DNA from 2 places in the Rheinheimera mangrovi genome. Region 1 is predicted to be linked to the other one. Evidence: predicted binding sites of a transcription regulator. Region 1 holds the regulator's gene; the other holds the start of a gene.
What was found. Region 1 encodes FliA, which starts transcription of late flagellar genes. Its sites were predicted from a motif close to GCTAAAGTTNNNNNNNNNNCNGCCGATA; they were not measured.
Positions count from the first base shown of each region.

Region 2: pomA (flagellar motor protein PomA) is a predicted target of FliA. The motif match lies at 4,962-4,989, and genes of this name have one in related genera.

Region 1 covers NZ_CP034683.1:1,611,378-1,618,441, forward strand. Annotated here, with positions in the region: gene flhA (flagellar biosynthesis protein FlhA) at 1-310, shown strand, start outside; gene flhF (flagellar biosynthesis protein FlhF) at 321-1,739, shown strand; gene EK374_RS07380 (MinD/ParA family protein) at 1,732-2,622, shown strand; gene EK374_RS07385 (RNA polymerase sigma factor FliA) at 2,619-3,338, shown strand; gene cheY (chemotaxis response regulator CheY) at 3,393-3,764, shown strand; gene EK374_RS07395 (protein phosphatase CheZ) at 3,790-4,545, shown strand; gene EK374_RS07400 (chemotaxis protein CheA) at 4,561-6,759, shown strand; gene EK374_RS07405 (protein-glutamate methylesterase/protein-glutamine glutaminase) at 6,771-7,064, shown strand, end outside.
Region 2 covers NZ_CP034683.1:2,851,398-2,858,461, forward strand. Annotated here, with positions in the region: gene EK374_RS12755 (VanZ family protein) at 379-729, shown strand; gene EK374_RS12760 (ketopantoate reductase family protein) at 708-1,616, shown strand; gene thiI (tRNA uracil 4-sulfurtransferase ThiI) at 1,598-3,061, opposite strand; gene EK374_RS12770 (flagellar motor protein MotB) at 3,151-4,098, opposite strand; gene pomA (flagellar motor protein PomA) at 4,107-4,880, opposite strand; gene EK374_RS12780 (exodeoxyribonuclease VII small subunit) at 5,091-5,336, shown strand; gene ispA ((2E,6E)-farnesyl diphosphate synthase) at 5,338-6,225, shown strand; gene dxs (1-deoxy-D-xylulose-5-phosphate synthase) at 6,239-7,064, shown strand, end outside.

The DNA.
Region 1 (7,064 bases):
TGAAGTACCTGTGATTACCTTCGCTCCTGATTTAGAGCAGATGTTACATCAGTCAATGCAATCGGCCGGTAATGATGGCTCTGGTATTGAACCAGGCCTTGCTGAGCGTATTCAACAGTCATTAGCCACAGCCTGTCAGAATCAGGAATTGGCCGGCGAACCTGCAGTTTTACTGACATCCGGCATTCTGCGATCAGTTATGGCACGATTCGTGAAATACAGTATTCCAGGATTACGGGTTTTGTCCTACCAAGAGATCCCTGACAACAAACAAATACGTATTGTCAGTGTGGTAGGCCAGTCGAATTAGGAGTTAAGCTATGAAAATCAAACGCTTTGTTGCCAAAGATATGCGCACCGCTCTGACAGAAGTCAAAGAGTTTTTAGGCCCTGATGCCATTATTCTGTCGAATAAAAAAGTGGCTGGCGGCGTTGAAATTGTAGCAGCTATAGACCCGGAAGCCGCGCCGTCTGTGGCTAAGGCTGAACCTGCTGTTGCAGCTCAAGTCGCAGCTCAGCCCGCGGTAGGCAGTCGTTTGAATATCAAAGTAGATGATGAACCAGAGCAAGTGCCTGCTGACTCTCTGCAAGCTTTATTAGCCCGTCAAATCAGCAAACAACCAGCGGCTGCTCAGGCTATCTCTGCCAATAAAATGGCGGCTACAAAAACTGCTGCAGCCACCAATGCGTTGTTTTCGGTCGCAAATTCAGCACCTTCAGATGTTGAACGTCAATCTTCCGGCGCGCCTATGGTCAATCTGACTGAATTGACCCGTTATCAGGAGCAACAAGCCAAACTGATGCAAAAACAGTTTGATGCAATGCGCAACGAAATGTCTTCGATGAAACAACTGCTGCAACATCAAGTCTCTGGTTTAATGTGGCAGGATTTAGCTCGTCGTGAACCTGTTCGGGCCCTGGTGATTGAAAAGCTGTTGGCACTAGGCTTATCCGAGCCTGTCGCTGATCAAATTGCCTGTTTTATGCCAGAAGATATCAGCGATGCTGAAGCCTGGGACAGTGCGTTAGAGTTATTAACTGGCCAGTTGATCACCACCAATGACGACATTATGCGTCGTGGTGGTGTAGTAGCGCTAGTAGGCCCTACAGGTGTGGGTAAAACTACCACAGTGGCCAAACTTGCAGCTCAGTTTGCTAAGCGTCATGGTGCAGATCAAGTGGCGTTAATTACCACAGATTCATTTCGTATCGGCGCATACGAGCAACTAGCCACCTTTGGTCGCATTATTGGTTGCCCGGTGAAACAGGTAAAGGACAGCGAAGAGTTAGCGACACTGTTAAATCAGTTACAACAACGTAAATTAATTCTGATTGACACCGCAGGCATGAGCCAACGCGACGTGCGCCTTGCTGAAAAACTTGCGTCTTTAGTGCATAATTCGCGTGTTAAAATAAAAAGTTATCTGGTATTGTCTGCAACATCTCAAGCTCGCGTCATGCAGGAAACCGTTGAGCATTTCAAACGTATTCCATTAGCGGGTTGTATTTTCACCAAACTTGATGAATGCTTAAGTTTGGGAGAAATCATTAATGTGGCAATCCAAAATGCGTTACCGGTCAGTTATTTGACCAACGGACAACGAGTCCCTGAAGATATCGAAATGGCCGATGCGAAAATAATGGTTGCCAAGGCAGAGCAGTTACGGACCTCTAACAGTAGTACGGGCTATCAGTGGTATTCAGATTCAGTAGCCCGAGTGGAAGGAACCTATGCATAATCTTCCGATGAATGATGATCAAGCCAGTGGCCTGAGAAGAATGAAGCAACAACAGCAGCAACAAATGGTAAAAGTCATAGCAGTGACAGGCGGCAAAGGTGGCGTGGGTAAAACTAACGTCACTCTGAACCTTGCCATGGCTATGTCTCAGCTTGGAAAAAAAGTATTGGTACTGGACGCTGACCTTGGATTAGCGAACTGCGACGTAATGCTTGGGCTTCGTGTACAAAAAAACTTATTTCATGTGTTATCCGGTGAAGCTGAATTAGACGATATTCTGATTGAAGGGCCTTTTGGCATCAAAATTGTGCCGGCAACTTCAGGCACTCAGTCAATGACCGAATTAAAGCCAGTGGAACACGCTGGTCTTATTCGGGCGTTCAGCGAAATGCGGACAAAGTTTGATATTTTACTGGTGGATACCGCTGCTGGTATTTCCGATATGGTATTGAGTTTTTCTCGTGCTTCTCAAGATGTGTTAGTTGTGGTCTGTGACGAACCATCTTCTATCACCGATGCTTACGCTTTAATGAAAATATTGAGCCGTGAACACGGTGTACAGCGTTTTAAAATTGTCGCCAATATGGTGCGCAGTTTAAAAGAAGGTCAGGAACTATTTGCCAAATTAAGCCGGGTAACAGACCGTTTTTTAGATGTCAGTCTTGAATTAGTTGCTACTATTCCCTTTGATGAAAACGTAAGAAAAGCAGCGCGTAAACAAAAAGCTTTTGTCGATGCTTTTCCAAAAACTCCAGCCTCTTTGGCTGTTCGCACTTTGGCTACCCGTGCAGTGCAATGGCCTGTGCCTCCGATGGCGTCAGGCCATCTGGAGTTTTTCCTGGAACAACTGGTACAACAACCTGAAGCGAGAGGTCTGGTTTGAATAGCAAACTTGCGGCCTACGGTGCCGCTGATCATCTGACCCAAATGGTTGAACGGTACGCACCTCTGGTTAAGCGTATTGCCTACCATTTGTTAGCCCGTCTGCCAGCCAGCGTTCAAGTGGATGATTTAATTCAATCCGGTATGATAGGTCTGATTGAAGCTGCGAAGAACTTTGATGGCAGTAAAGGAGCTAGCTTTGAAACCTTCGCTGGTATTCGTATTCGTGGCTCTATGTTGGATGAAATTCGCCGTGGTGACTGGACTCCGCGCTCTGTCCACCGTAATTCACGTATGATAGCTGAAGCTATTGCTGAGCTTGAATCTGAATTGGGTCGCGATGTAAAAGATAGTGAAGTTGCTGAAAAACTTGATATATCTCTGGATGAGTATCATCATATGCTTAGTGACGCTAGCAGCGGCCGCATTATTGGTATCGAAGATCTGGGGATCTCAGATGATGTGTTAGTGACTGCAAATGATAAAGAAGACGATCATTTGTACGAACAACAGGCAAATGATGCATTTCAGCAGGCATTGATAAAAAATATCAGTAGCTTACCGGAACGAGAAGCTATAGTGTTGTCGCTGTATTATAATGACGAACTAAATTTGAAAGAGATTGGTGCTGTGCTGGATGTCAGTGAGTCCAGGGTCAGTCAAATTCATAGTCAGGCGTTGGTGCGCTTGCGCTCCAGAATGCAGGATTGGTTGTAATAGTTTGAGTTAGTCCAGCTTGGGCTCTCACCGGAGGGGATTTTGGATAAGAATATGAAAATTCTTGTGGTTGATGATTTCTCAACCATGAGACGCATTATAAAAAACCTGTTACGAGATCTGGGTTTCACCAATGTGTCTGAAGCTGATGACGGCAGTACGGCTTTGCCTATGCTGCAAAACGGTGATTTTGATTTTGTAGTCACTGACTGGAACATGCCAGGTATGCAAGGTATCGATTTGTTACGTGCAATTCGTGCTGACGCAAAACTGAAGCATATCCCTGTATTAATGGTGACCGCTGAAGCGAAAAAGGAACAAATCATTGCGGCTGCTCAGGCTGGAGTGAATGGTTACATTGTCAAACCTTTTACTGCTGCTACCCTACAGGAAAAACTGGCTAAAGTATTCGAACGTTTGGGTTAAACCGTAACTGACAAAGGAGTACACCATGTCTGTAGCTACGGCACCCTTGATTACTTTAGAGCAGGCCCGTGAACTGGTTCAGTTACTGGAATTCGGCGAAATCGAAACAGCAAACGAACTGGTACAACAGCTGGCTGTGCCGGGCTCCTCTGAGTTATTTGCCGAGGTTGGAAAACTAACCCGGCAACTGCACGATTCGCTGAAAAGTTTCCAAATTGACCCATCCTTAAGTTCTTTGCTGGAAGATGATATTCCAGATGCAAAAAAACGGCTGAATCATGTCATCGATATGACTGAGCAGGCCGCGAATAAAACTATGGATGCGGTTGAAAACTGTCTTCCCATCGCCGATGAACTTAACAATCACTTACAATCTATTTTGCCGAACTGGCAAAAATTGATGAGTCGTGACTTAAAAGTCGGAGAGTTCAAAGCCTTATGCCACAATCTCGATGGCTTTTTGCAACAGGCTACCGGAAACTCTGCTACCTTACATGCACTGCTTACCGAAGTATTGATGGCTCAGGATTATCAGGATTTAACTGGTCAGATTTTACGGCGGGTCATTGAATTAGTCCGGGAAGTGGAAGACAGCTTAATTGGTTTATTAACGGCCTTTGGCCAAACCAATCTAAGTACGGAAGAACGTCCGGCAGCTGTAATGAAAAAACCAAAAGCAGGTCACGAAGCTGAAGGCCCTATTATTGACGCAGCAGAGCGTGATGACGTGGTGTCCGGTCAGGATGACGTGGACGATTTATTATCAAGTTTAGGTTTCTAAAAGGGGAGCTGTAGCATGGGCTTTGATTTAGATGAGGATATTTTACAGGATTTCCTAGTCGAAGCCGGCGAGATCCTTGAACTACTGCAAGAGCAGTTGGTTGAGTTGGAAAATAATCCGGATGACGCAAATTTATTAAATGCCATTTTCCGTGGTTTCCACACCGTAAAAGGTGGCGCTGGATTTTTATCGCTGACTGAATTAGTTGATGCCTGCCATGGCGCCGAAAACGTGTTTGATATTCTGCGTACCGGCAAACGTCGTGTCACTGCAGAATTGATGGATGTTATTTTACAAGCTCTGGATGCAGTCAACGCTATGTTTGCCGATGTGCAAAACCGCGAACCACTGACCCCGGCTGATCCTGCTATTATCGAGGCTTTGCATCGTCTGAGCATGCCTGAGTCGGAAGACGAGCAGGTTCACCATGCAGCTGTGGAACCAGAACCAGAAGCTGAAATCAGTATGGAAGAGTTCGATGCAGTGGTTGAGTTTGCCGCTGTACCAGCCGTTGAAACTTCTTCCTCCATCGACGAAATTAGTGATGATGAATTTGAATCATTGCTGGATGAATTGCATGGTAAAGGTGCTCCTGGCCGTGATACTTCCGCCAATCTGCCTCCACCTGCAATCAAAGAAACTGCCAGCGAAGACATCACTGATGACGAATTTGAAGCTATTTTAGACCAGCTGCATGGGCAGGGATCTTTTATCCCTGGTGAAACTGCAGCTGCAGCGCCTAAGCCAGCTGAAAAAGCGCCTGCTAAACCGGCAGAAAAAGCTAAAACTACTGGCGGTGATGACATATCAGACGAAGAGTTTGAATCTCTGCTGGATGAATTACATGGTAAAGGCAAAGCGCCTGTCGCTGTTGTACCAGCTTCGCCTCCTGCGGCAAAAGCGGCAGAGCCTGTTAAAGCAGCACCTGCGCCAGTTGCTGCTAAAGCGGCTCCTATAGCTGCGGCTCCAAAAGACCCGGAAACCGATCCAAAAGCAGCAGCCAACCAGCCGGAAACTACAGTTCGGGTGGATACCAAACGCCTTGACCAGATCATGAACATGGTGGGTGAATTGGTATTGGTACGTAACCGTCTGGTCAGCTTGTCAGGTTCTGCGCAAAATGAAGAAATGAGCAAAGCCATTGCGAACCTGGATGTAGTCACAGCCGATTTACAGGGCGCTGTGATGAAAACCCGGATGCAGCCAATTAAGAAAGTATTTGGCCGTTTCCCACGCGTGGTCCGTGATTTAGCCCGTTCACTGCAGAAGGACATTAACCTTGTGCTGGAAGGGGAAGAAACAGATTTAGATAAAAATCTGGTGGAAGCTCTGGCCGATCCATTGGTCCACTTAGTGCGTAACTCAGTTGACCACGGTATTGAGATGCCGGATGTGCGGGTTAAAGCGGGCAAACCTCGTACAGGTTTGGTCCGGTTGGCCGCGTCACAGGCCGGTGATCATATTCTGTTAACCATCACAGATGATGGTGCCGGTATGGATCCGGAAAAACTTAAAGCCATCGCAATTAAACGTGGTGTGCTTGAACCTGATGCTGCCGCCCGTATGTCGGATACAGAAGCTTTTAACCTGATTTTTGCCCCTGGTTTCTCCACCAAAGAGCAAATTTCCGATATTTCTGGCCGTGGTGTAGGTATGGACGTGGTGAAAACCAAAATTACCCAGCTCAATGGTACAGTGCATATCAACTCGAAGTTGGGTCAGGGTACTTTATTAGAAATTAAGGTCCCCCTGACTCTGGCCATATTACCAACCTTAATGGTGATAGTGGGCGAGCAGACCTTTGCCTTGCCATTGGCCACAGTGAACGAAATTTTCCACCTCGACTTAGCCAAAACCAACAATGTAGATGGACAGTTGACGATTGTTGTACGCAACAAAGCTATCCCACTGTTTTATCTCGAGCATTGGTTGGTGAAAGGTTCAAGCAAGAAGATACGTCGCGAACAAGGCCATGTGGTAATAGTGCAAATAGGCACCCAACAAATTGGTTTTGTGGTGGATTCTCTGATTGGTCAGGAAGAAGTGGTGATCAAACCTCTGGATGCTTTATTGCAAGGCACTCCAGGTATGGCGGGCGCTACTATCACATCAGACGGCGGTATAGCGCTGATTTTAGATGTACCTAACCTGCTGAAGCATTATGCCAAACGCTCCAAAATAAAATTTGATCGCTTTGACAAATTCTCAGCTTAAGAGAGTGCACTATGGCCATAAGGGTATTAGTTGTTGATGACTCCAGTTTTTTCCGTCGTCGTCTGACGGAAATTCTGAGTCAGGATGCTGAGTTAGAGGTCATTGACACCGCCAATAATGGTAAAGAGGCGGTGGAAAAAGCTTTAGCCTTGCGGCCCGACGTGATTACGATGGACATCGAAATGCCCGTTATGGATGGCATTTCGGCCGTGCGCGAAATCTTAAAAGTGCAGCGCACGCCTATTCTGATGTTTTCTTCGTTAACTCATGAAGGTGCGAAAGCCACTTTAGATGCGCTGGAAGCC
Region 2 (7,064 bases), 1.2 Mb from region 1:
GGAGACGCCGAATCACAAAAAGGCAACTCCTCCCGGTTCAAAAGCCCTGAATATGGTCTGTCAGATCAAAGCCCAGCCGGGTTTTACCGCTTTTGACAATAAACTATCTATTGTTTGTAGTCACTGAAGATCAGCTTCAGCTGTCGTGCTGACTTGCAGACATTTCTATTGGTCTGCGGCCTGTACAGCACGAAAATCAGAGCGGTCAGCCAATTCGCGGTTCGGATTATCGACCTTATTCCGTACTTCCTGTTAAGCAAGGTTTGACAACAGGTTGCATAAAGGAAAAAAGGAATACAAGGGCTCGTTGTTTCAAGCTGGAGATTGTAATCGTAAAACTGATACAATCCGGCCAGGTCTTTTAAAGAAGAGTATCTTGTGAAGCGTCATCTTTACCATGCGATTTGTTTGCTGGTGTTTACCGCAGCCACTTTTGGTTTTCTGACAGAAGTTAAAAGTAGTGGTATCAGCTTAAACCAATACGACAAGCACCTGCATTTTTTAGTCTTTTTCTGTCTGACCGCTATGCTGCAATGGAGTTATAAACCTAAGCTTTGGCAAGCGGCCTTGATTATGGCCGGTTATGGCGTTGCCATTGAGTTCCTGCAAAATTATTTAACCAGCTATCGCCGCGCAGAATTGTTAGATTGGGTCGCCGATCTGGTTGGCGTAGCCGTATTCTATTTGTGCTATTTTGCTGTAAAAAAATGGCGCAACCGCACACAATAACCCACGCATTCTGGACTGTCGTAGGTGAAGGTGCTATCGGCCTTCTCTCGGCAGCCCGTTTACATCTGGCTGGCTATCCGGTGCAATTGCATCGGCGCACTGCCGGGCCTTTCGATTTCGTTTTTCAGTCTGCTGTTAGTTCCCAGTCCCTTTCTTTACCCAGTCAAATACAACAGCCCTACTCTTCGATCCTTCTGCCTGTAAAAGCTTATGCAGTGCTGGACGCAGTAAAACAGCTATTACCTTTGCTGAGCGATAATGCACAGTTGGTATTGAGCCACAATGGCATGGGTACTATAGAACAGCTGTTACCACTGCTAAAACCCGAACAAGGACTGTGGTTTTTAAGTACCAGTCATGGCGCTTTTAAACCTGATCATTCAACAGTAGTCCACAGTGGTCTGGGCCAGTCGGTATTGGGTGCGCTTAATCAGGCGGCTCTTGCTCAGCAGCAGAGTGTTGAACAGGCTATGCAAGCTGCGTTGGGTCCACTGGTGGTGATGGCGGATATCTGGCCGGCACTCTGGCAGAAACTGGCAGTAAATGCAGTGATTAACCCACTCACCGCTTTGCATCAATGTAAAAATGGCGAGCTGAGCAACAGCAAATATGCCGCAGCTGTTGAGTTATTGATTGAAGAGTTTGTGTTGGTAGCAAAAGCAGCAGGGCAAGATTTCAGCATTGAGGCGATTCAAAACAGAGTAACGCAAGTCATCAGGCAAACCGCTGACAATTACTCCTCGATGCAGCAGGATTTTGCCAAAGGCCGCCGCAATGAGCTCGACTATATCACAGGATTCTTACTGAAACAGGCAGAGCAGCATCAACTGCAACTGCCCGCTCATCAGGCTATTTATCAGCTGTTGCTTCAGAAATCACCACGATAAACACCTACGTTAGTGTGGCCCTGTTCGGACAATAACAATGCCTGCAAACGACTCATTACGCCACGTTCACAATACAGATAATACTGCTGTGTTTGATCCAACTGGCTAAACTGACTGGCCAACTTATAAAAAGGTAACAGTTGCACCTGATGGCGAACCCCAGTTAGCGGCTTCACATCTACTTCATCAGGACTGCGTATATCCAGAATAATGGCGTCGGACGCCATAGTGCTTTCATCCAGCACTGTGTTGATTTGCTGCTCCGCCTGAAACTCGACAGTGCGGATATCCAACACGTTCGCATCCAAAGCCAGTTTTTCCAACGCCGCCAAATCCAGTTGTTGCTCCGCCAGCAGTACTTTGTTTAAATCTGCGTTGATGGTGGGTTTGTTGGAAATCACACCACAGTACTCAGGCATGGTTTTGGCCATATCTTCAGCACCAATTTTGCGCGCTAAATCAATGATCTCTTGTTTGTCCTGATAAATAAGCGGACGCAACACCAGCGTATCAGTGGCTTTGTCTATCACACTTAAATTGGCAATAGTCTGGCTAGCCACCTGCCCGACACTTTCGCCTGTCACCAGAGCCTGAACGCCAAGACGTTCAGCCACTATGGCAGCAGCTCGCATCATCTGGCGCTTCAACACAACCCCCATCAGGCCGTTATCAACTTTCTCCAGAATTTCTGTCACCACAGGGGCAAAATCAACACTGATAAATTTCACTTTGTGCGACAAACTGAATTTTTGCCATAAATAAAAAGCCATCTGCCGCACGCCAGTTTCATGGGCCGGGCCGCCTAAATTAAAAAACAGATAGTGAGTACGCAGGCCTTTGCGGATCATCAGGTAACTGGCTACTGCCGAGTCAAAGCCACCGGAAATTAACGACAATACGTCACTCTGGCTAGGCAGCGGAAAGCCGCCCATGCCTTCAAACACCTGACTGACAATAATCAGCTGGTCACGTTTAATCTCCACACGTACCACCTCATCCGGGTTTTTCAGTTGCACGCGGGCAGAAGGGATATGCTGATTTAAACCACCGCCTATATAACGTTCTGCTTCAAGCGAGCTGAATTCATGATCGCCAGTACGTTTTACCCGCACACAAAAACTTTTACCTTCCAGTTTTTCGGTAAACGCAGCTTTGACTTGTTCAAAAATATCATGCAGTGAAGTGTAGGTGCCCGACTGCATTTCCATAAACTGCACTATGCCGGGAATACAGGCCAGATGATCAATCATCTGCTGCCGTAATTTAGGGCTATTGGACGCCACCTGCACCAGCAAATGGTCGTAGTTATTTTTGATGGCAACGGATGGGTCTAACCGCAACAAGATAGTTTTCAGATTCTGCTCTAAAAGCATAGTCTGACGTTTTCGGACCGATTTACTTTTAATCGATATTTCCGGGTGCAGTTTGACTAAAAATTCCATCATATCACTCGCTGAAAAAATAAAGGCGCGAATTATAGCGCGCCTTGCAACAACAGTTTAGCTTTTATTGCTGCAGTTATTACTCAGTGGAGTTACGGATTTGGCTTGCTCTGCGCTGCAGGTTCCAGGCTGATAGGGTCAGACTCTTTTGCTTTACCTTGCATAATAGAAATCTCAACCCTGCGGTTCCGTCGTCTGTTGCTTTCCGTATCATTAGGCACCAAAGGACGGGTTTCAGCATGCCCTACCACCACCAGACGGTTTTTATCAAAGCCTGGAGCTTTGAGCATTTCAGAAGCAACAGACACAGCACGTTGAGCAGATAAATCCCAGTTATTGCTATGTAATTCATCAGAAACCTGATCACCATCAGTATGGCCAGAAACAGTAACTTCGCCTGGAACATCTTTTAACAAGGTACCAATATTTTGAATAATTGGTTTGAATTTGGGCTGTAAAAACGAAGAGCCGGATGGGAATGAGCCATTCTCACGAATACGGATAATAATTTGTTGGCCTAAAGATTCGAGTTCAATAGCGCCATCCATAATTTGCTTTTCCAACTGCTCAGCAATTTTTTTCAACAGCTCGTTGGTTTGTTCCTGTACTTCAGTGGCAGCAGCTTCAACTGCTTCCATAGGCTCTTCTGCGGTACTGCTCGACTGACCTCCGGTTTTATCCTCCCGCTGTTCCTGACGTCCACCCGCTTCATCTTCTTTACCCGCCTGAAAATTCAGCGTTTGCTGCGTCATTTCCACAGTTTGTTGCTGGATGGTATCAATGGGCGTTGGATCAGGACGGCCCGGACGGAATTCCATCGCAATCACACTGGTTCCCTTGGGGATATCTTTAACTTCAATTTTATTTTGCACACCAAAAGCGTACTGCATGGACCCTGCAATTTGCTTAAACTTCAGTACATCCATTTCCGAAAAAGACAGCAGCAGCACAAAAAAACACATCAAAAGCGCCATCAGGTCAGCAAAAGTCCCCATATAAGCGGGTAACCCCGGAGGTGGACACTTAGGACACTTATCCATACTAACTCCTACTCCGCTGCCGGAGCTGCAGGCTCACGTTTCTTGGCAGCCAGGTAATTACGTAAAATGCCTTCGATCACTTTAGGGTTCTGACCATCCTGTATGCCCATAATGGCATCCAGAATAAGCTGATTATTGGTTTTTTCTTCTTCGTTACGCACCGCCATTTTTTCTGACAGTGGTAAAAAAATACAGTTAGCCTGAATAGCACCGTACATAGTGGTTAATAAGGCTACCGCCATTGCCGGGCCTATAGCTTTAGGGTCAGACATGTTGGACAACATAGCGACCAGACCGATAAGGGTACCTATCATGCCCATAGCCGGGCCTAAATCACCTAATTGCTTGAACACGCTAATAGCGGTGTTATGTCGGCTGTAGGTTAATTCAATATCTTTTTCCAGTGTGCCGCGCACCACGTCCGCATCGTGGCCATCCACTAACATATTGATGCCTTTTTGCATAAAAGGATTAGGAATTTCTGCTTCTTCTAAGGCTAAAAAACCGCCTTTACGGGCGGCATCAGCCAATTGCACCGCTTTTTCAATCAACTCTTCTGCTGATTCAATTTTAAACATAAAAGCTTTACCCACGGCTTTCATTGAATCGGCCAGTTGAGTAAAGGTGAATTTGATCACTACAGCTGTAATACTACCGCCAAAAACGATGACAATAGATACAAAATCGTAAAACATGGCGATGTTGCCACTGGCACTGAGCCACATGGCCCAGCCCATCATCCCCATAACCGAGACCAATCCTATGACGGTTGCTAAATCCACTGCGTATCTCCCGGAAAACTGAATGCAAAAAGTTGGTTTTATACCAGCATAGCGCTGGTTTTATCTTAGCTTATAGTGAGTTATCGGCAAAAGTATGGGATAGTTAACTATAAATTCAGGCCTCAAACAAATTTATCCTTTCCCAACGCGGTCCTGATTGCTCATAATAGCGCGCTGGGCTTGGTCAGACACCCATTATCAGGCGAAAATATGACAAAAAAGAAAACAGATTTCAGCCATTTTGAGCAGAGCATTGCTGAGCTGGAGCAAATAGTACAACAGTTAGAGCAAGGCGACTTAAGCCTTGATCAGGCTTTGCAACAATTTGAGCGTGGTATCGAACTCTCCCGTACCAGTCAACAGCAACTACAGGCTGCACAACAAAAAGTCCAGTTATTGGTCCAGAACGCAGGGCAAGATCAGTTGGAACCTTTTGTAGCAAGCGAAGGTGAATGATTTGACGTTAGTTTCTTTAACCTCGTACCAGCAACGACTGGAACAGGTACTTCAACAACAATTAGATAAAAAGCCGCTGACCGACCCACGGCTGCATCAGGCCATGGCCTACAGTTTACTGCTGGGCGGTAAACGTATGCGGCCTTTTTTGGTTTATAGCTGCGGTCAGATGTTAGGCGCTTCTTTAGCAGATTTAGATGGCCCGGCGGCGGCTATTGAGGCGTTACATACCTACTCCTTAATCCATGACGACTTACCAGCTATGGATAACGACGATTTGCGTCGTGGTAAAGCCACCTGCCATAAAGCTTTTGATGAAGCTAGCGCTATTCTGGCGGGCGATGCGCTGCAGACCTTCGCGTTTGAACTACTAAGCCAGCATGACTACCAACAAGTTCAGCCACAACGTATTCTTACTATGGTGCAACAACTCGCGCTGCATGCAGGCTACAACGGCATGTGTGGCGGTCAGGCTATTGATTTGGCTCATACCAATCAGAAAATGTCGGTTGAAGCACTGGAGCAGATGCATCAGCTAAAAACCGGTGCTTTGATTGAGTGTTCAGTACGTTTTGCTTATCTGGCCAGTCCAGTGGATAATGTCGCCCATTTAGATGCTTTAGTTCGTTACGCCAGAGCCATAGGATTAGCTTTTCAGGTGCAGGACGACATTCTTGATATCGAAGGCGACACTGTGGTACTGGGTAAAACCGCAGGTTCAGATCAAAAAGCTAATAAAGCCACCTATCCTGCTTTATTGGGCTTAGATCAAGCGAAACAAAAAGCACACTTATTGGTTGAAGAGGCGTTAGCCGCTTTACGCGAACTTCCTTATGCAACAGACGAACTGGTGGCGTTGGCCCGGTACGTTATTGCCCGACAGTTTTAATACAGGCATTCTCATGACATCAGCTAGTCAGGATTTCCCTCTGCTTCATAAAGCCAACTGGCCTGCCGACTTGCGCCAGCTGCCACAGGATGAGTTACCCGCTCTGAGTGACGAATTACGGGCATTTTTATTGAAAACCGTCAGCCAAAGCAGTGGCCACTTCGCCTCAGGTCTTGGCACTATTGAGCTGACGGTTGCTTTGCATTATGTCTACAACACCCCTTTTGACCGCCTGATTTGGGATGTGGGCCATCAGGCTTACCCTCATAAAATTCTGACAGGTCGTCGCGATCAAATGCACAGCATCCGCCAGAAAGATGGCTTACACCCTTTCCCATGGCGGGAAGAAAGTGAATACGACACCTTAAGTGTCGGTCATTCCAGTACCTCTATCAGCGCAGCTTTAGGTATGGCGATTGCAGCTCGAGCTGAGCAGAAAAACCGTAAGGTGGTTGCAGTCATTGGTGACGGTGCTATTACTGCAGGCATGGCCTTTGAAGCGCTGAACCATGCTGGTGAAGTCAAACCCGATATGCTGGTGATCTTAAACGACAACGAAATGTCGATTTCAGAGAATGTTGGCGCTTTAAATCGTTATTTCGCCCGCATTTTATCCGGGAACTTTTACACCAGCCTGCGTGAAGGCGGTAAAAAGATTTTAAGTGGTGTGCCACCTTTACATCAGCTAGCCAGCCGCGCTGAAGAACATTTTAAAGGTATGGTCACCCCTGGTACTTTTTTTGAAGAACTGGGCTTTAACTACATAGGCCCCATTGATGGCCATGATGTCAAAAGCCTGGTTGACACCATTCGTAATATGCGTAATCTCAAAGGCCCGC